DNA from 2 places in the Oceanicaulis sp. LC35 genome. Region 2 is predicted to be linked to the other one. Evidence: predicted binding sites of a transcription regulator. Region 2 holds the regulator's gene; the other holds the start of a gene.
What was found. Region 2 encodes LexA, which represses DNA repair genes until DNA is damaged. Its sites were predicted from a motif close to ATGTTCCNCTTGTGTTCC; they were not measured.
Positions count from the first base shown of each region.

Region 1: a site for LexA is predicted at 4,292-4,309, ahead of ACFELO_RS00175 (Y-family DNA polymerase). Genes of this name have one in related genera too.

Region 1 is NZ_CP170485.1:29,977-39,746, forward strand. Features, by position in the region: gene trmD (tRNA (guanosine(37)-N1)-methyltransferase TrmD) at 1-397, opposite strand, end outside; gene rimM (ribosome maturation factor RimM) at 1,218-1,748, opposite strand; gene ACFELO_RS00165 (hypothetical protein) at 1,935-2,765, shown strand; gene ACFELO_RS00170 (hypothetical protein) at 2,762-3,013, opposite strand; gene ACFELO_RS00175 (Y-family DNA polymerase) at 3,013-4,260, opposite strand; gene rpsP (30S ribosomal protein S16) at 4,428-4,856, opposite strand; gene ffh (signal recognition particle protein) at 4,875-6,422, opposite strand; gene gshB (glutathione synthase) at 6,741-7,685, shown strand; gene ACFELO_RS00195 (hypothetical protein) at 7,693-8,445, shown strand; gene ACFELO_RS00200 (hypothetical protein) at 8,512-8,664, shown strand; gene ACFELO_RS00205 (aspartate-semialdehyde dehydrogenase) at 8,787-9,770, opposite strand, start outside.
Region 2 is NZ_CP170485.1:1,400,187-1,409,956, reverse strand. Features, by position in the region: gene trpE (anthranilate synthase component I) at 1-1,123, shown strand, start outside; gene ACFELO_RS06645 (divergent polysaccharide deacetylase family protein) at 1,120-2,097, opposite strand; gene ACFELO_RS06640 (anthranilate synthase component II) at 2,188-2,775, shown strand; gene trpD (anthranilate phosphoribosyltransferase) at 2,772-3,788, shown strand; gene trpC (indole-3-glycerol phosphate synthase TrpC) at 3,809-4,603, shown strand; gene lexA (transcriptional repressor LexA) at 4,685-5,368, shown strand; gene ACFELO_RS06620 (2-hydroxychromene-2-carboxylate isomerase) at 5,422-6,096, shown strand; gene ACFELO_RS06615 (ComEC/Rec2 family competence protein) at 6,102-8,177, opposite strand; gene gltX (glutamate--tRNA ligase) at 8,305-9,720, shown strand.

The DNA.
Region 1 (9,770 bases), 1.4 Mb from region 2:
CGACACTCACCTCGTCCATGCCGCGCGCTTCGATGACCCGTTGGTCGAGACCTTCGAAGCGGCCGCAAAAGACAATAACGCCCGGACCCGCCGCCCACTCCCGGACCATGGTCTGGGAGAGCGGCTTGCCGCGAGGCGTCAGATAGATCAACGGCCGTCCATCCCTTGGCAGACTGTCGATCGCCGCTGCCGCAACATCGGGGCGCAGCACCATTCCTGGGCCGCCGCCAGCCGGCGTGTCGTCAACGGAGGCGTGCTTATGACGGGAAAACGACCGGATGTCCACCGTTTCAAGCGCCCAGAGTCCGTTCTTTCTTGCAGTCTCCAGCAAGGAGACCCCAAGCGGACCCGGAAAAGCGTCCGGATAGAGGGTGAGCACCGAGGCGTTAAACGTCATGGCGCGCGCTTATGGGGCGCCAAAGCCTGCGACGCAAGGACAGAAGGGAGTCGCCGCGGCTATGGACAGTCGCAAACTTATCCACCCCCTCTGAAAGCTGCGCCATACTCGGCCTCGTTCCTTCCAGGGCGGGCGGCCGGCGCGTTCAGGCTGGGAGGAGCGGGATGTCCCGAGGACAGAGGCTGTAACGCGGCCTTTGTGCGAAAAGGCGGGCCCTCACCGGGCGGTCCAGGGCAGCGGCGTCTGATGAGGCGACGACTGCACCGGCGGCGCGACAGCGCAGAAGTCTCCGGACGGTGACCCCGACAAATCATCTCAAGCGCGGGAGCCGGGTCAGGCTTCCAACTGCTTACCTTCAACACAAGACGCCCCGCTCCCGCGCGACCCGTCTGTGCTTCACCCCTGCGTTGGTGCGCGGGGCTGTTGGTGTTTCTCCTTCTCCTTCTCCCCATAGGCCCGTGCGGGCTTTGCCAAGACATTCATTGTCATCCCGGCCTTGAGCCGGGATCGACCCGTTTCGTTTCTGTGATCAGAACAGAGCGGTTCCGGTAGATCCCGGATCGCTGCGCGTCCGGGATGACACTGTCATGTCTCTGGACTGTGAAACTGTCATTCGCCGGTTTATCCGGCGAACCCATGCCGTGACCTGTGATTAAATCAACCGGCATTGATCGGCAGGACAAGCCGTCCGATGACCTTAGGAGACGGAGCGTGAATTCCCGGGCGAGCGGAGCGAAGACCCGGGACCTCCCTCCACGTAACGCGCCCAATCCTGATGGAGGCCCCGGCTCGGCGCTGCGCTTGGCCGGGGTTTCAGAGGCTATTCGCCTTCCTTTTCATCGCCCTCGATGACTTCGGGTGGATTGGCGACGAGCTTGCCGGCCTTCAGGTCCACATGGGGGGCGGCGTCCTTGGTGAAGGGCAGGAACCAGACCCCGTCCGGGCCTGAGATTTCCAGAAGATCGCCCGCGCCGTAATCCTGCACCGACTTGATCTTGCCCAGTGTCTCGCCCTCAAGGTTCTCCACATTCAGGCCAATGAGGTCGGAATAATAGAACTCGTCCTCATCAAGCTCTGGCAGAGCTCTGTGGGGCACATGCAAGAGCGTGCCCTTCATCGCCTGCACCTGTTCGCGGGTGAGGTTTTCCTCCAGCCGCACGATCACCGTGCCATTGGGGCCGGGCCTGGCCTGGGTCGGGGTCAGGATTACCGCGCCGGTTTTATCCAGGAACGGGCCATAGCTGCACACCTGTGAAGCGTCGCCGAAGGGTTTGAGCTTGGCGTCTCCGCGCACCCCGTGGGCGCCCGCGACAGCAGCGATGACGACGAGCTCTTCTTTGGGTGCGGGCATGGCGAGATCCTTTTCTGCGCCCTCTGTGCCCAAAGATGGCCCAAGGCTCAAGATGGGTGCTGCGCGCGGGCTCTGTCTTAATGGAGATTTGAAAAATTTGATGTAAAGGCTTTGAGCGCCCTTATGCGTTGGCTCGCCTCCTCAAAAGGACGTTCAGATCATCCATGACGAGGGGGGGTGTGGATAATGAAACGGGCTGTCGCCTTGGCGTTTGCAGGTGTTGTGGTCTTGAGCGGCTGTGAAACCGCGTCCCTGACCAGTCAGTATGCGTTTCCCGAGGAAGGCCGCGCCTATCATTACGGCAATTTCTGCGGTCCCGGGGTGCCGGTGCGGGTCAGTGAAGACCCGGCGCTTCAGCTTGAGGTCCTCAATACGCTGGTTCCGGTGGACGGCATTGACGCCATCTGCCGCGCCCATGACATCTGCTATGAAACCCACGGGCGCGATCATCCCGGCTGTGATTACGCGATGGTGGGCGCCCTGGGCTATTTCTCCGAAGCGTCCGTGCCCGAAGGTCTGTTCGCCATGACCAGCGATGAGGAGGATGCCTGCATCAACCTCGCTCATGAAATCCAGACGCCGTTTCACACCAAGTTCGCCTTCGGGCGGGGTCTGGAGAACCGGGCGCGTCTGGAGCGCACGGATGCCGAGACGGAAGCCTATGAGCGGCTTCAGGCGCAGAACAATACCGACACGATCCTGGCCTTCCTTGGCAATGACGACGCCCAGCGTGCGCTCGATGAACGCCTTGATACCCGATCCATCGGGGAGGTGAGCGGGCTGCGAAACTCGTTGGAGACCGCCGCCTTCACCGCCCTGTCGCGGATGCTGACGGGCTTTCCCGACACGCCGGGGACCTGCAATGCGGTTCCTGTTCAGGCCCTGCAGTCCAGCTTCACCTGCCATTTTGACCATTTTGAAGAGCGCATGGTCAGCTCTCGCGGCGATCTTGAGGCCGTCAATCTGGAGCGTATGTCGATGAATGGCTGTAACACGGTCAAGCGGATCACTCCCTAGGGCATGCCGCCCTGGAAGGCTTCGGTCTCGCCCGCGCTCACTTCGTAAAGCGTGACGGGGGCGCGGCAGCCGGGCTGGGCGCATTTGAGCGCGGTCTCCACCTCATCAAGATGGGCGTGGGCCAGCGCGCGGCGGGCCAGCAATTCCTGCACGGTGTAATAGCGCGCCGCGCTGCAAGCGGTGCAGAAGGCTTCGAGCCGGGCATGCGGGTCGAGATCGTCAAGGCGCAGTTCGGTTTTCCAGGTCATCACCAGAAGTCCTCGGCATAAGGAATGCGTGTGAAGGCGATCTTGCCGCCGGCATAGCCGCCGGGCGGCGGGGTCCAGACCCCTTGGGTCACCAGCGATTTGGCGTAGCGGCTGTTGATGGAGTCGATGGCGTCCTGAAGCGCATTGCGGCGGGCGCGATCCTCAGGCTTGTCGTCAATCAGCCAGTCGGTCTGGGTGACGCCTGGATCATCCAGATCGCACAGATACATGCCCGCCCGCATGGGCCGCGCGCGCGGGTCCGCCCGCTGGGCGGCGGCCCACAGCGTATCCAGCGCTTTCAGGCAATCGCGATCGGTGCGGGCGCTGTGCAGGGGCAATTCCCCGCTCCACCCGCCCTCGATATGACGCAGCCACAGACCCATCCGCCCGGCGGTGCGGCCATCACGGCGCATGCGGCGGGCGGCTTTTACGGTCAGAAGCCGGGCGCAGTCATAGGCGCTGGGCCAGCTGCGATGGCTGGGCGGCAGGACGCGGCCATGGCCGTACATGCGCCGCTTGGCGGGTTCGGCATGGACCGCATAGCCGTGCAGGGCGTACCAGAAGCGCTCGCCTCCCACATTGCGCCACAGGGCGCGCATTTGCTTGGGCTGCATGGCCCACAGCGCCTTCATGTCCGCCACACCGGCCTTCAGCAGGCGCTTGCGCATGGAGGAGCCAATGCCCGGCGCTTCATCAAGGGGACGTTTGAGCAAGGGGCCGGGCAGATCCTCGGGCCGCCAGATGGTCAGCCCGTCGGGCTTTCCCAGCTTGCAGGCCATCTTGGCGAGGAAGCGATTGGGCGCCATGCCGATCGAGCAAGTGACAACGCCGTCCGTCTGGGCGGCGATGCGCGCCTTGATGGCTTTGGAGACGCCTTCAGGATCGGCGATGGCGCGGCCGTCGAGGGGACAGGTCAGCTCGTCAATGGATTTGACCGCGCCAATGGGCAGCACGGCCCTAATCTCGGCGATCATCAGGGCGTGCATGCGGCGATAAAGATCGGGCTTCTGATCCACCAGGATCATGTCGGGCACCGCCTCGCGGGCCTCGCGCACGGTCATCACCGAGCTTGCGCCCTTCGCCTTGGCTTCTTTCGAGGCGGCGATGATGCAGGTATTGCGCGCGCCCTGCATGGGGATCACCCCGACCGGGCGGCCCCGCAGGCGTGGATCGGCGTATTGCTCGACGCTTGCAAAGAAGCTGTCAAAGTCGAGATAGAGCTGCTCGATGGTCTCTGGCTTGCGCATGATCTTTGTTCCGCAGGCGGCTGTCCGCTACAGAACAAAAATAGAACAAATGCGTTCACCGGGAAAGCGGGAAGAGTCAGATCGGGGGCTGAATCCCTGACCCGAGATGTGAAAAACCCCGCCGCATTTCCACGGCGGGGTTGATCAAACAGCTGAGACAGAAGGTCTTATTCAGACGCTTCTTCAGCAGCAGCCTCTTCGGCCGGGGCTTCTTCTTCAGCCGGAGCCGCAGCGGCTTCCGCTTCAGCAGCCTTCTTGGCTTCTTCTTTTTCGGCGCGTTCAGCAGCGCGCTCTTTGGCTTTCTCGCCCGGCTCGCCCTTTTTCGGGTTGTTGCCGTGGGTCCATTCGTAGACGCCAGCGTCTTTCAGGAAGCGCGCGACGCGGTCAGACGGCTGGGCGCCTTTCTTGATCCACTCGGCGGCTTTCTCGGTGTCCACGGCGATGCGGTTCTCGTGGTCTTTGGGCAGCATCGGGTTGTAGTGACCGATTTTCTCGATGAAGCGGCCATCGCGCGGCATGCGGGAATCGGTGACGACGATGCGGTAGTACGGACGCTTCTTGGCGCCGCCGCGGGCGAGACGAATTTTAACAGACATGGTTGTGGTCCTTTAAGGTCATTTTTTCTTCGAGAGGCCGAGCGGTAGGCCATCCGGCCCCAGGGGTCCGCCAATGCCTGGCAGTCCCTGTTTGCCTGGGCCGCCCAGCCCCGGCAGGTCTGCGCCCTTGGGCGCGTGTCCTTTGAGAAGATCGGACGCCGCGTCGCCGAGACCCGGAGGCATGCCGCCTCCCATGCCCGGCATTCCGCCGCCCATACCAGCCATTCCGGGCATGCCGGGGAAACCCCCTTTTTTGCCCTTCTTGCCCATCTTCTTCATCATGTCCGCCATCTGGCGGTGCATTTTCAAAAGCTTGTTCACTTCCGGCACTTCAACGCCCGAGCCGAGCGCGATACGGCGCTTGCGGCTGGCCTTGAGTAGATCCGGTTTGGCGCGCTCTTCGCGGGTCATCGACAGGATGATCGCTTCCTGACGCTTGAGCATCTTGTCGTCAAAGCCGGCATTGGCCATCTGGGCCTTCGCCGCCTTGTTCATGCCCGGCAGGAAGCCCATCAGCCCCGCAACGCCGCCCATTTTCTGAAGCTGGCGCAGCTGGTCGGCCATGTCGTCGAGATCGAACTTGCCCTTGGCCATTTTCTTGGCGAGGCGTTCGGCTTTCTCGTGATCGACCTCGGCGGCGGCTTTTTCCACCAGCGAGACGATATCGCCGCGCCCCAGAATGCGGCCTGCAAGGCGCTTGGCGTCAAAGGCGTCAAGGCCATCAACCTTTTCAGAGACGCCCAGGAACTTGATCGGCAGGCCCGTGACCCAGCGCATGGACAGCGCGGCGCCGCCGCGGCCATCGCCATCCATCCGGGTCAGCACAAGGCCGGTCAGCTTCAGACGCTCGTCAAAGCGTTTGGCGGTCTCCACCGCGTCCTGACCGGTCAGGCTGTCGGCCACCAGAAGGGTTTCGCGCGGCCGCGCCACTTCGGCGATCCTGGCGGCTTCGCCCATCATCTCTTCATCGATGGACGTGCGGCCCGCGGTATCCAGGATCACCACGTCATAGCCCTGAAGGCGACCCGCGCTCATGGCGCGCTTGGCGATCTCGACGGCGGACTGGCCCGCCACGATCGGCAGGCAGGCGACGCCGGCCTTCTCGGCCATCTGCGCCAATTGCTCCATCGCCGCCGGACGGCGGGTGTCGAGCGAGGCGACGAGGACTTTCTTCTTCTCGCGCTCGGAAATGCGCTTGGCGAGCTTGGCGGTGGTGGTGGTCTTGCCCGAACCCTGAAGACCCGCCATCAGGATCGCCACAGGCGGTTCGCCGGTAAGGTTGAGCCCTTCGGGTTCGCCTTCGCCGCCCAGCAGCTCCACAAGACCGTCATGGACGATCTTGATGACCTGCTGGCCGGGGCTGACCGAGCGGATGACCTCTTCACCAATCGCCTTGTCGCGGACCTTGGTGGTGAAGTCCTTCACCGCCGGCAGGGCGACGTCGGCCTCCAGAAGCGCCACGCGGATCTCGCGCAGCGCGGCGTCCACATCCTTTTCCGAGAGCGCGCCGCGCCCGGTCAGGCTGTCAAAGACGCCGGAAAGCCGTTCTGAAAGTGAGTCGAACATGTGTTCGCCTGCCCTGGTCCGCTTCTGGTCACACCCAAGAAGGTGTGTGTGAAACGCGCACGCCGCAACCGCCCCACTGGACGAGCCTTCGTCGAGCGGGGGACCTCGCCCGCCTCCAAGCGTTCACTCCTGATCAATGCAGGACGCCGTGTGCGGGTAAGGCAAGCGGAGAGACGCTTGCGTGAAGCGTGGGCGTTTACGCGGGGGGCGGGGAAGAGTCAAGGGAAAGCGGGATTGTGGGGTTTGCTGACTTCCATTCTCTCCATCCATCCCCTACCTGTCAGCGCAATGATCCCGCCTCTGCCCGAAAGGCCTGCCATGCTGACGATCGCTTTCCAGATGGACCCCATCACCCAAGTCAATGTCAACGCGGACTCCACCTTTGACATTGCGCTGGAAGCCTTTGGGCGCGGCCATGAGATCTGGGTGTATGAACCCAAACATCTGAGCCTTGAGAACGGCAAGGTCCGCGCGACGGCGCAACGGGTCACCGCCATGCAGCGGGTGCAGGGCGAGCATGTGACCCTGAGCGCGCCTGAAGTGCTGGACCTGCACACGGTGGATGCGGTCTTCCTGCGTCAGGACCCGCCCTTTGACATGAGCTATATCACCACCACCCACATTCTTGAGCATCTGATGCCCGAAGTGCTGGTGGTTAATGATCCGCGCCATGTGCGCGATACGCCCGAAAAACTGTTCGTGACGACGTTTGAAGGCGTGATGCCGCCCACCCTGATCACCAGCTCTGAAGACGAAATTCGCGACTTCTTCGAGCGCCATGGCCGGGACATCATCGTCAAACCGCTGTTCGGCAATGGCGGGGCGGGCGTGTTCCGCATCCGCGATACGGCGGAAAACATCGCCTCGCTGGTGGAGCTGTTCGGTCAGACCAGCCGTGATCCGCTGATGGCCCAAGCCTTCGTTCCGGACGTTCGCAATGGCGACAAGCGCGTGATCCTGGTGGATGGCGAGCCGGTGGGCGCGATCAACCGCGTGCCGGCCGAGGGCGAAGTGCGCGCCAACATGCATGTGGGCGGCAAGGCGGTGCAGTCTGACCTGACCGAGCGCGATCTCGAGATTTGTCGCATTATCGGGCCGGAGCTCAAGCGTCGCGGCCTCGTCTTTGTGGGCATTGACGTGATTGGCGATTACCTGACCGAGATCAACGTCACCTCCCCCACCGGCATTCAGGAATTGCGCCGCTTCTCCGGCGTCGATGTGTCGGCTCTGCTGATCGACTGGGTGGAAGCCCAGCGGGGGTAGGCGCATCATGATCGATACCGACACCCTGCATCTGCAATGGGCGCTGAGCTATCCCTTCCCGCGTCCGCAAACACCCTTCATCTTTCTCGATGGCGCGACCTGGCCCCTGATGCAGACGAGCGGCGGGTTTGGCGACTGGATCATTGATCACGCCAAGGGGCCGATGCGGATGGCCGATGCGCTGGGCGAACAGCGACTGTCAGAATTTGAACGCGGCGCCTATCACGCCGTGGCGGCGGTGGGTTCGAACGCCGCGCCCGCTCAATTGCGCCGCAAGTTTCGCGATCATCTTGATGACGTCGCCATTCCGGTGATCCAGATCAACGTGCCTGACCATGTGGTCGCCTATGCCAACCGCATTGCGGTCTATGGCTCGATCCCGGCGACGCTGGTGGAGCGCCCCGGCGGTTCGGTCCGGGTCTGGGCCACGCTTCTGACCGCGCGTGATTACGCCATCATGAATGGCACCGAAGATCGTGGCGAGATTTATGACGGCGTGCCGATCAGCCCGATCCATGTGCCCGAAGCGATCGAGAACCCGTTTGAAGCCTATGCCTGCCTGACGGGCTCGCTCCCCCTGCGTGTCTCCGCTTTCCCCTCAGAGGGCTGTGGCTGGCCCGTGGGCGGCCAGTGGGAAGCGCAATCAGCCGCCATCCGTGCGCTGGGCCTTGATCTGTCGGTGGATCATTTCGTTCTGGAAAACACCGCTGATCCCGAGCTGCGGCTGACAAGAGATCTGGCGCTGTCGAAGGTGCGGTAGAAAAGCGGCTTGCGGGGCGTCGCGAGCTGTCGTCATGCTCTCCCGGCTAAAGATCAGGAGGGGATCATGAAGTACGGGCTGACATTTCTCGCAGGGGTGATTGTCGGGGCGGCGCTGGTGATTGCGGCGGGCCTGTTCATGGGCCGCCAGATCGCCGTGACGCCGGAGCTTCCGGGCGCGAGCCTGACCGAAGACGACGCGCCGTCAGACAACGGATAAGTCACTTCCTCAACGTGAAACCCCGGCCAAGCGCAGCGCCGAGCCGGGGTCTCTATCAGGATAGAGCGCTTAAGCGGAGGGAGGTCCCGGGTCTTCGCTGACGCTCGCCCGGGATTTCAGCCCTATTTCTTCAGCCAGCCCTTGTTGACCACCACTTCGGCGATCTGGACGGCGTTGAGGGCTGCGCCCTTGCGCAGATTGTCCGACACGATCCACATGGCGAGGCCGTTCTCGACGGTGGGGTCGTTGCGGATGCGGCTGACGAAGGTGGCGAATTCACCGACGCTTTCCACCGGGGTGACGAATTGCGGTTCGTCCTCGTCGGCGCGGTCGATCACCATCAGGCCCGGCGCTTCGCGCAGCAGGTTGCGGGCATCCTCGGCGGAGAGTTCCTTTTCGAGCTCCAGATGCGCGGCGACGCAATGGCCGACGAACACCGGCACGCGGGCGCAGGTGGCGAACAGCTTGATCTTGGGGTCGAGGATTTTCTTGGTCTCGACCGTCATCTTCCACTCTTCCTTGGTGGAGCCATCCTCCATGAAGACGTCGATTTTCGGGATGACGTTGAAGGCGATCTGCTTGGGGAAGACTTCCGGTTCGACCGGGTCGTTGACGTAGATCGCCTTGGTCTGGTTCCACAGCTCGTCCATCGCCTCGCGGCCGCCGCCGGAGGTGGACTGATAGGTCGAGCAATTGGCCCGGATGATCCCCGCCGCATCATGGATGGGTTTGAGCGCCACCACGGTCTGGATGGTGGAGCAATTGGGGTTGGCGATGATGTTCTTCTTCGGGCGTTCGTTGAGCGTGTCCGGGTTCACCTCGGGCACCACCAGCGGCACGTCCGGATCCATGCGCCAGGCGCTGGAATTGTCGATCACGAGCGCGCCGGCCTTGGCGATCCTGGGCGACATCTCGCGCGACACATCCCCGCCTGCGCTCATCAGCACGATGTCGACAGTGGAATAGTCAAACGTGTCCGCGTCCTTGATGGTCAGGGTCTTGTCGCCATAGGAGACTTCGCGGCCCACGGATTTGCGGCTGGCAAGCGCGTAGACGGTTTCGGCGGGGAAGAGGCGTTCCTCGAGGATGGTCAGCATTTCCTGACC
Region 2 (9,770 bases):
GGGTCTGTTCGGCTATCTCGGCTATGACACGATCCGTCAGGTCGAACGTCTGCCCAACCATGCCGAGCCCGACCCTCTGGGCCTGCCCGAAGGTCAGCTGCTGCGTCCGCGCGTCATGGTGGTCTTTGACGCCCTGCGTCAGGAAATCCTGGTCGCAGCGCCCATCCGGCCCAAGGCGGACATGGAGCCCGAGCTTCAGGTCGACGCCGCACGCCGCCGCATCGAAGCTGTGTTCGCGCGGCTGGACGCCCCGGCCCCGATCGCCGGTTCGGCTGCGCCGTGGACGCTGGATGACCCGGTCAGCAATATGGAGCCGGCCCAGTACCGCCAGAATGTCGAGACCGCGAAAGCCTATATCCGCGCGGGCGATATCTTTCAGGTCGTGCCCAGCCAGCGATTCTCTGCGCCCTATACGGCGACGCCGCTCTCGCTGTACCGGTCCCTGCGACGTACGAACCCCTCGCCTTTCCTCTACTTCTTCAACCTGCCCGGCTTCGCCATTGTCGGATCGAGCCCGGAAATCCTGGTGCGCTTGCGTGGGGATACGGTCACGGTTCGCCCCATCGCAGGCACCCGCCCGCGCGGCAATTCCGAAGAAGCCGATCAGGCCCATGAAGCGGATCTGCGCGCCGATCCCAAGGAACGCGCCGAGCATCTGATGCTGCTCGACCTGGGCCGTAATGATGTGGGCCGGGTCGCCAAGGCCGGCACGGTGCGCGTGACCGAGCGCGAGATCATCGAGCGCTACAGCCATGTCATGCACATCGTTTCCAATGTGGAAGGCCAGCTGGGCGACGACCAAGACGCCATCTCCGCATTGATGGCCGGCTTCCCGGCGGGCACCGTCTCAGGCGCGCCTAAAGTGCGGGCGATGGAGATTATCGACGAACTCGAACCCCATCGCCGCGGCATCTATGCGGGCGCTGTGGGTTATTTCGGGGCCAATGGCGACATGGACATGGCGATCGCCCTGCGCACCGCCATCGTCAAGGATGGCCGCATGCATGTTCAGGCTGGCGCTGGCGTGGTGCTCGATTCCGATCCGGAGTCCGAGCATCAGGAGACGGTGAACAAGGCGCGCGCCCTGTTCCGCGCCGCCGCTGAAGCCTGGCGCTTCGTCTAGCTCTCGATTTCGACAGATGGCGACGCGCCCAGCGCGCTAACCGTTACGATCTCGACCCCCACCGCTTCGGCGCGTCGTGACAGGTCCGACAGGACAGCCAGGGTCTGTGGTCGGGGGTGACCGATGGCGATCGCCTGACCGTTTTGCAGCGCCAGGGCCAGCGCCGTATTCAGCTGGGCGCTGACCGAAGCCTCATCCGGCGCATGATCCAGAAAGACATCCCGAGTCAGCGCATTCAGCCCCGCCGCCCGGGCTGAGCGCGCCGCCTGAGACCGTGGATGGGTCAGGGAATCCACGAAAATCAGGGAAGATGGCAAGTCTGCTGCAGCAAACACCGCATCCATGGCGCGCCGGTCCGAGGTCAGACGACTGCCCATATGATTGTTGAACCCGGTCGCGCCGGGAACCCGCGAGAACGCCCAGCGGATGCGCGAGGACATTTCCCCGGCGCTCTGAAATTCGGTCAGGGCGTAAGGACCGGGGTCTTCCACACCGACGGGCTCCATGGGCAGATGGAGAAACACTTCGCTGCCTGCCTCTGACGCCCGACGGGCGATCACGGGCGCAGCCTCGGCATAGGGCAGGATCGACAGGGTCAGCGGAACATCCATCGCCAGCAAACGGTCAGCCGCCGCCACATCCAGCCCCACATCATCGATGATCACCGCCAGTTGCGGGCGTTGGCGGGCGGCAGCAAGCGACGGCGACGGCGCCGGTGAAGACGCAGAAACCTCTACCGGAACCGGTTCTTCACCGCGCACATACACGTCAGCTTCAATCCGGTTCGAGGCTTCAACGCGGATCACGCCGGGCCAGAAGGCTGTTGCATCAGCCTGGCCCGTGCTCGCCAAGGTTTCCGTCTGGTCAGGCTCCACAGACTGGGCGCCAAGATTATAGGCAAGCGCCGCAACCAGCATGAAACCGGCGGCCAGAGCCGAGCCCAGGTGCGGCGCATATGAAGCAGTTCGCATCATCAAAGCGTATTTACAGCGAGTCGCGGTTGGCGGCGCGCACGGGCTTGCTTAAGTTCCACAGCTCATTTTCACAGATGCTGCGAGCCGCCCATGCTGTTGATCATCGACAATTATGACAGCTTCACCTTCAACCTGGTCCATTACGTCCAGGAGCTGGGGGCCCCGACGCGCGTCATCCGCAATGACGCCATGAGCGCCGCCGACGCGCTGGCGCTGGACCCCAAGGGCATTCTGATCAGTCCGGGCCCGTGCGATCCGGACCGGGCCGGCATCTGTCTTGAGCTGATCGAAACCGCGCCCCACGATCTGCCGATCTTTGGCGTCTGTCTGGGCTTTCAGTCCATTGGTCAGGTGTTCGGCGGCAAGGTGGTTCAGGCCAAAGCCATCATGCATGGCAAAACCAGTCCTATCGAGCATGACGGGACCGGCGTATTCGAGGGCCTGCCCTCGCCCTATAACGCCACACGCTATCACTCTCTCGCGGTCGATCTGCCGGACGGCACTGACCTGGTCGCTAACGCCCATACCGCCGACGGTGAGATCATGGGTCTGATGCACAAGACCCGCCCCATTCACGGCGTGCAGTTCCACCCCGAATCCATTGCCTCCGAGCATGGTCATGCGCTTATCGGCAATTTCCTGCGCCTCGCAGGGATGACTGTGGAACAAGCTGCATGAGCCGCATGCGCCCCGCCATTCAGGCCCTGGCGCAGGGTCAGGAGCCGGATGCCGCCGCCCTTGAGGCGGCGTTTGACGCCCTTATGGATGGCCAGGCGGACCCGGTCGAGGTTGGCGGCTTTCTGCTGGCCCTCACCGCGCTGGGCGAAAGCCCGCAAGCGCTGATGATCGGCGCCAAGGCCATGCGCGCCCGGATGACGCCTGTTGCCGCCCCCGCCACTGCCATAGACACATGCGGGACCGGCGGGGATGCCCGCGGCACCTGGAATATCTCCACCGCTGCGGCTCTGGTCGCTGCAGGCGCAGGCGCTGTCGTCGCAAAACATGGCAACAAGGCCGCCTCCTCCAAGTCAGGATCCGCCGAAGTGCTTGAAAGCCTCGGCGTGAACCTCTTCGCCTCACCGACTCAGGTGGAAGCGGCTCTGTCCCAAGCGCGCGTGGGTTTTCTCTTCGCACAAGCCCATCACGGCGCCGTGCGCCATGTGGGACCGGCACGAAAAATTCTGGGCGTGCGGACCATCTTCAATCTTCTGGGGCCGCTCTCAAACCCGGCTGGCGCGAAGCGTCAGCTTCTGGGCGTGTTTGATCGCAAATGGCTCCTTCCCATGGCCGAGGCCCTGCGGGGTCTTGGCGCTGAAGCGGCGATGATTGTGCATGGCGAAGACGGGCTGGATGAAATCACCACCACGGGCGTCAGCCATGTGGCCGAGCTCTTCCCTGATGGAACGATCCGCGAATACCAGATCACGCCCGAAGACGCCGGTCTGCCCCGCGCAGGTCTCGACGATCTCAAGGGCGGAGAACCTGAAGAGAACGCCGAGGCGATCCGCGATCTTCTGAAAGGCGCCACAGGCCCCTATCGCGATATCGTGCTGTTTAACGCCGCTGCGGCGCTCAAACTCGCCGGTCTCTCTGATGATCTGAAATCGGGTGCAGCGCTTGCCGCCAGCGCCCTTGATGAGGGCCGCGCGCAAGCGGCGCTCGACGCCCTTGTTCGCGCCAGCAACGCCTGAACCAATTTGACGAGACCGCAATGAGCGATGTTCTGACCCGTATCGAAGCCTATAAGCGCGCTGACGTCGCCGAGCGCAAAGCCCGCCTATCCTATGAGGCGGTGTGCGAGCGGGCGCAGGATGCGAGCCCTGTTCGCGGTTTCAAGGCGGCATTGGAGCGCGATGCCGCCGCGAACGGTCTGGGCCTGATTGCCGAAGTAAAGAAAGCCAGCCCCTCCAAGGGCCTGATCCGCGCGGACTTCAATCCGCCCATCCTCGCCAAAGCCTATGAAGACGGCGGCGCGAGCTGCCTGTCCGTTCTGACCGATGAGCCCAGTTTTCAGGGCCATGACGACTATCTGGTCGCCGCACGCGCTGCAGTGGACCTGCCCGTCCTGCGCAAGGATTTTCTCTATGATCCCTGGCAAGTCGCCGAATCACGCGCGCTCGGCGCGGACTGTATTCTGGTGATTCTGGCGAGCGTGGATGATTCCCTCGCCGCCGCCCTGATCGAAGAAGCCTTCAAATGGGGCATGGATGCCTTGGTCGAAGTGCATGACGCAGAGGAAATGAAGCGCGCCCTCGCCCTGCCCAGCCCGCTCGTTGGTGTGAACAATCGCAATCTGCGCACGTTTGAGACGAGCCTTGAAACCTTTGAAACCCTTGCCCCTATGGTGGGTGAAGACCGTGTTCTGGTGGCCGAAAGCGGCATTTTCACCCGTGACGACGCCGTGCGTTTGCAACAGGCTGGGGCCAAGGCGTTGCTGGTGGGTGAAAGCCTGATGCGCCAGGACGATGTGACAGCGGCGACGCGCGCCCTGATTGGTCGGGCATAACACCGGGCCTTCACTTGACGTTAAGACGGAACATGCATAGAACACCCTTATAGAGTTTCTATTTTGTTCCAAGAGGCGATCATGCTGACCAAAAAGCAGCACGAGCTTTTGCTCTACATCAACAAACGTCTGTCCGAAGACGGCGTGTCGCCTTCCTTTGACGAAATGAAAGAGGCGCTCAATCTCGCTTCCAAATCCGGCGTTCACCGTCTGGTCTCGGCTCTGGAAGAGCGCGGCTTCATCCGCCGCCTCGCCCACCGCGCCCGCGCTCTGGAAGTGCTCAAGCTGCCCTCTGGCGGCGCGAGCGCCCAGTCCACGCCTGCCAAGACCAATGTCGTCAGCGCCGATTTCGGCTCCGCCACCTCTGATGAGCGCACCCATGGCGTGGAAGTGCCGGTCCTTGGCCGGATCGCCGCCGGTGTGCCGATCGAGGCGATCCAGCACGAAACCGACCGCCTGCCCGTCCCGGCGGACATGATTTCAGGCGGCGAACACTTCGCCCTCGAAGTCCACGGCGACTCCATGATTGAGGCCGGCATCCTTGATGGCGACCTTGTGATCATCAAGCGCGGCGACACGGCCAATACCGGCGACATCGTCGTGGCGCTTGTTCATGACGAGGAAGCCACGCTGAAAAAGCTGCGCAAGAAAGGCGGCTCCATCGCCCTTGAAGCGGCGAACCCGGCCTATGAGACCCGGATTTTCGGCCCGAACGAGGTGAAGGTTCAGGGTCGCCTTGTGGGACTTATCCGTCGCTATCACTAGGCGATCTGCTTTCGGGGCAGTAGTCTGGCGCACCCTTCTGAGGACGCCAGCTCATGACCGACGCCACCCCGCTCAGCTTTGACCTCTACTGGTCTTTCCGCAGCCCCTACAGCTATATCGCCGCCCAGCGATTTTTAGAGCTGCGTCAGCACTACGCCTTCAATGTGAATGTGCGCATCGTGCGCCCGCTGGCGGTTCGAAGCCCTGAATTCTTTGAAGAGCGGGATCCACGCTGGATCCATTATGTAATCGTGGATGTAGCGCGCGAGGCGGAACGACTGGGCTTGCCCATTTCCGCCCCCTCGCCTGACCCGATCGTACAGGACATCCATACGCTCAAGATCGCCCCGGAACAGCCGCGGATCGCCTATCTCAACCAGCTGGGCGTTCTGGCCTGCGAGGACGGCGACGGCCTGGCCTATATCGCCCACGCCAGCCGCCGCATCTGGGGCGGAAGCGCTGCAGGACATGACACGCCCTGGACCGAGGATGGCGCACTGGATGACGCGGCCCGCGCCGCCGGGCTCGATCCGGACACGCTGAACACGCAATCAGATGCCCAATCAGACCGTATTGATAGTCAAATCATCGAGAACGAAGCCAATCAGGACGCCGCCGGCCATTGGGGCGTGCCCCTAATGGTCTTTCAGGGCGAGCCCTTCTTCGGTCAGGACCGGATCGACGCCCTGCTCTGGCGCATGCAGCAACGCGGCCTGAAAGCGCTCTAGTCCGCTCAGGAACCGGAAGCGCCGCCCCACAAGCGATTGCGGCGCGCCGCTTGCGCGCTGCGCATGCGGATGACCTGCCCGTCATGGACCCAGAACTCCAGTCCGCCCAGCTCTTCCCGAGCGACAGTATCGAGAATCAGCGCCGCGCAACGACGTTTGCGCCAGGCGGAAACCTCCCCGTCAAAAACGATGAGGTCCGCCTCATGGCAATCATCTTCCAGCGCTTCGGCGGAGGCTGTCACGGCCAGCAACAAACCGTCTGAAGTTCGCCCCGTGCAGCCCAGACTGTCACAGCTCAGGGCGGCGCGATCCGGGCTGTCGCTGACGCCGGCCCGCTGCAGAAAGACCCGGGCATCGAACCGTCCGCGACGGCGATCTGTAACCGTGTAGCCCTCCGCGCCCTCAAAGCGAGCCAGCACCACCCCGCCATCGGTGATCATCATCTGGGGCGGGGTCTGGACCATGAACAGCGTCATCGCCGCCATGATCAGCAGCCCCCCGGTCACCCGCATCCATCCCAGCCCGATCACCAGACACGCAAAGCCCAGTCCGTAGAGCGCCACCAGCGCCGGGTCCGCCGCATTCGCCCCCACAACAGCGCCCTCCATGGTGGACGCCCAGTACGCCACATCCAGAACCCGGCGCAGCCCCTGGTCCATAATCCACAGAAAGGGCCGCTCCATCCCCACGACAGAGAAGATGAGCGCCGCGCCGCCCGCCGGCATGACCCAGAACGTAAAAAGCGGCATAGCGAGGAGGTTGGCGATAAGGCCATAGGCGGCCATGCGCTGGAAATGAAAGATCGCGAACGCCCCCGTCGCCGCCCCGGCAATGAGCGAGGTGGCGCTGAGCCCGGCCAGCGCATCCTTGAGCTTTCCAAACACGGATGACGACAGACCGGATTCAGGTCGCCAACGCTTATAGGCGTCAAAGCTGGCGATCAGGGCCGCAACAGCGGAGAAGCTCATCTGGAAACCGGGCTCAATGACGCTTTCAGGCGCAATGAGCAGGATCAGGATCGCCGCCAGCGCCAGTGAGCGCATGGAAAAAGCCTGACGGTCAAACAACACGCCCACCAGAACGACGAAGGCCATGATGTAGGCCCGCTGGGTGGAAACCGCCGCCCCGGAGATGATCAAATAGAGGCTGGCGGCGATCAGTGCGCCTAGAGCAGCCGGCTTGCGCGGGTCATGCGCGCGCGCCCAAGGCTCCCACATCGCAAACACCAGACGGATCAGCCAGTACGCCCCGCCCGCAAAAAGCGCCATGTGAAGGCCGGATATCGCCAGAATGTGCCCAAGCCCTGACAGACGTAACGCCTCGGCGTCCTCGGTGCTGACGCGGGCGCGTTCCCCGGTCAGCAAGGCGGCGGCGACAGCTCCGGTCCGCGTCCCGGTTTGAGATTGCAACCGCTCAGACAAACGCCAGCGAAAGCCCGCCAGGGACAGGCTGAGCGGCGCCCGTGTATCAATCTCGGTGCGCTCCATGTCCGAGATGGCGTAGCCCGTCAGAGCGATCTGATCGAACCAGGCGGCACGCGCCGGGTCATAGCCACCAGCGGCAACCGGGGCGGATGGCGGCGACAAGCGAGCCCGCACGCGGATCGCATCGCCTGGCTCGAACGCTGCGAGCCCCGCACGGATACGAACCCGATAGGGCGGCGTATCGGCATTCTCGAGCGCATGCACCCGGATGACAAGACGCGCCCGCCCCTCAAGCCGCTCCACCCGCTCAATCCAGCCCGTGACCTCTGCACTGCGTTCAGACTGAAAGGCCCCAAGTTCTGGCGCGCCCAGCGAATGAGCCCGCTCCCGAGACAGAACGAAGCCAAGTGTCAGGCAGTTCACAAGCACGAGCGCATAAAGTGTGAGGACGTTCCGTCTGAACCACCAGACAATGCCCGCGACAAAGCTCAGTCCCGCCCCGAACAGCACCGGCGCCAAGCCCGGCTCTGACGGCCATGAGAAATAGGCTGCTGCGCCGACAGCCAGCGCCACCGGCGCCCACAGGATCAGGCGGTTGGGGTCTGGAACTGTGAGCGCCAACGCGCCGCCCAGCCCAGCCGTCACGGCTCGGCGCAAGTCTGGGATTTCCCCCACAGGTGGAAACTTTAGCGATTTCACACCTTCATCATGGCGTGAACATCAGGCGGAGGCTATGACGGAGACGCTTTGGCGTGCTAAAGAGCACCTCCCTTCGCACTGCAGCATGAATTCGCAATTGCAAGACACCATGAAAATCATCACGCGTTTCGCGCCCTCACCGACCGGCTATCTGCATATCGGCGGCGCGCGTACGGCGCTGTTCAACGCCCTGTTCGCTCAGGCGAATGGCGGCGAATTCAAGCTTCGCATCGAGGATACGGATCGTGCGCGTTCCACCGATGAAACCGTGCAGGCGATTCTGGATGGACTGAGCTGGCTGGGCCTGAAATGGGATGGCGAAGCCGTGTCACAGTTCGCCCGCGCAGACCGTCACCGTGAAGTCGTGGACGCGCTGATCGAAAAAGGCGCGGCCTTCCGCTGCTATTGCACGCCGGAAGAAACCGAAGCGCTGCGCGAGCAGGCTTTCGCCGAAGGTCGCGCCCTGCGCTCGCCCTGGCGCGATCGTGATGCTTCAGAAGCGCCGGCGGACGCCCCCTTCGTGGTGCGCTTCCGTGCGGCGGATACTGACACTGTCATCGAGGATACGGTTCAGGGTCAGGTTCGTTGGGGCGCCAAGGAATTTGACGATCTCGTGCTTCTGCGCGGCGACGGCAACCCGACCTATAATCTCGCTGTAGTGGTCGATGACCATGATATGGGCGTCACCCACATCATCCGCGGCGATGATCACCTGACCAATGCCGGTCGTCAGACCCAGATCTATCAGGCGATGGGCTGGGAGATTCCGGTCTTCGCCCATATCCCGCTGATCCATGGTCCGGACGGCAAGAAGCTCTCCAAGCGTCACGGCGCTCTGGGCGTCGAAGCTTATCGCGATATGGGCTATCTGCCTGAAGGGCTGCGCAATTATCTGCTGCGCCTGGGCTGGTCCAAGGGCGATCAGGAATATTTCACCGATGCTGACATGGCCGCCGCCTTTGACCTCAAGGGTCTGGGCAAGGCGCCGGCGCGGCTCGATTTTGACAAGATGTCGAGCGTCAACGCCTGGCATATGAAACGCGCAGAGGATGCGCGTCTGACGGATCTGCTCTGGGACCGCCTGCAAGGCCGCGACGATCTGCGTCTTGATGATCAGGCGAAAGTCTGGGTTTCTTCAGCGATGAAAGTGCTGAAAGAACGCGCAGCGACCCTCGCAGAGCTGGAGGATCAATCCTATTTCCTTATTCGTCCGCGCCCGATCGAACTGACGGGCAAAACCGCCAAGGCGATCAATGATGACGCCAAGGCGCGTCTGTCACGTCTTGCGGACGTGCTAAGGGATACGCCGGACTGGACTGAAGCAGCTTTGGGCGATGTGCTTAACGCTTTCGCAGAGGCTGAAGAGGTTGGCTTCGGCAAGGTGGGTCAACCGCTTCGGGCGGCTCTCACCGGCGGCGCGCCAGCGCCGGACATGAGTTTTGTACTGGCGGTTCTGGGACGTGATGAAGTTCTGGATCGGCTCAATGACGTGATGGACTAGGTCGCGCCCCTATTCAGGCCGCGTCCATCATGACCCACACAAAAGGGGTT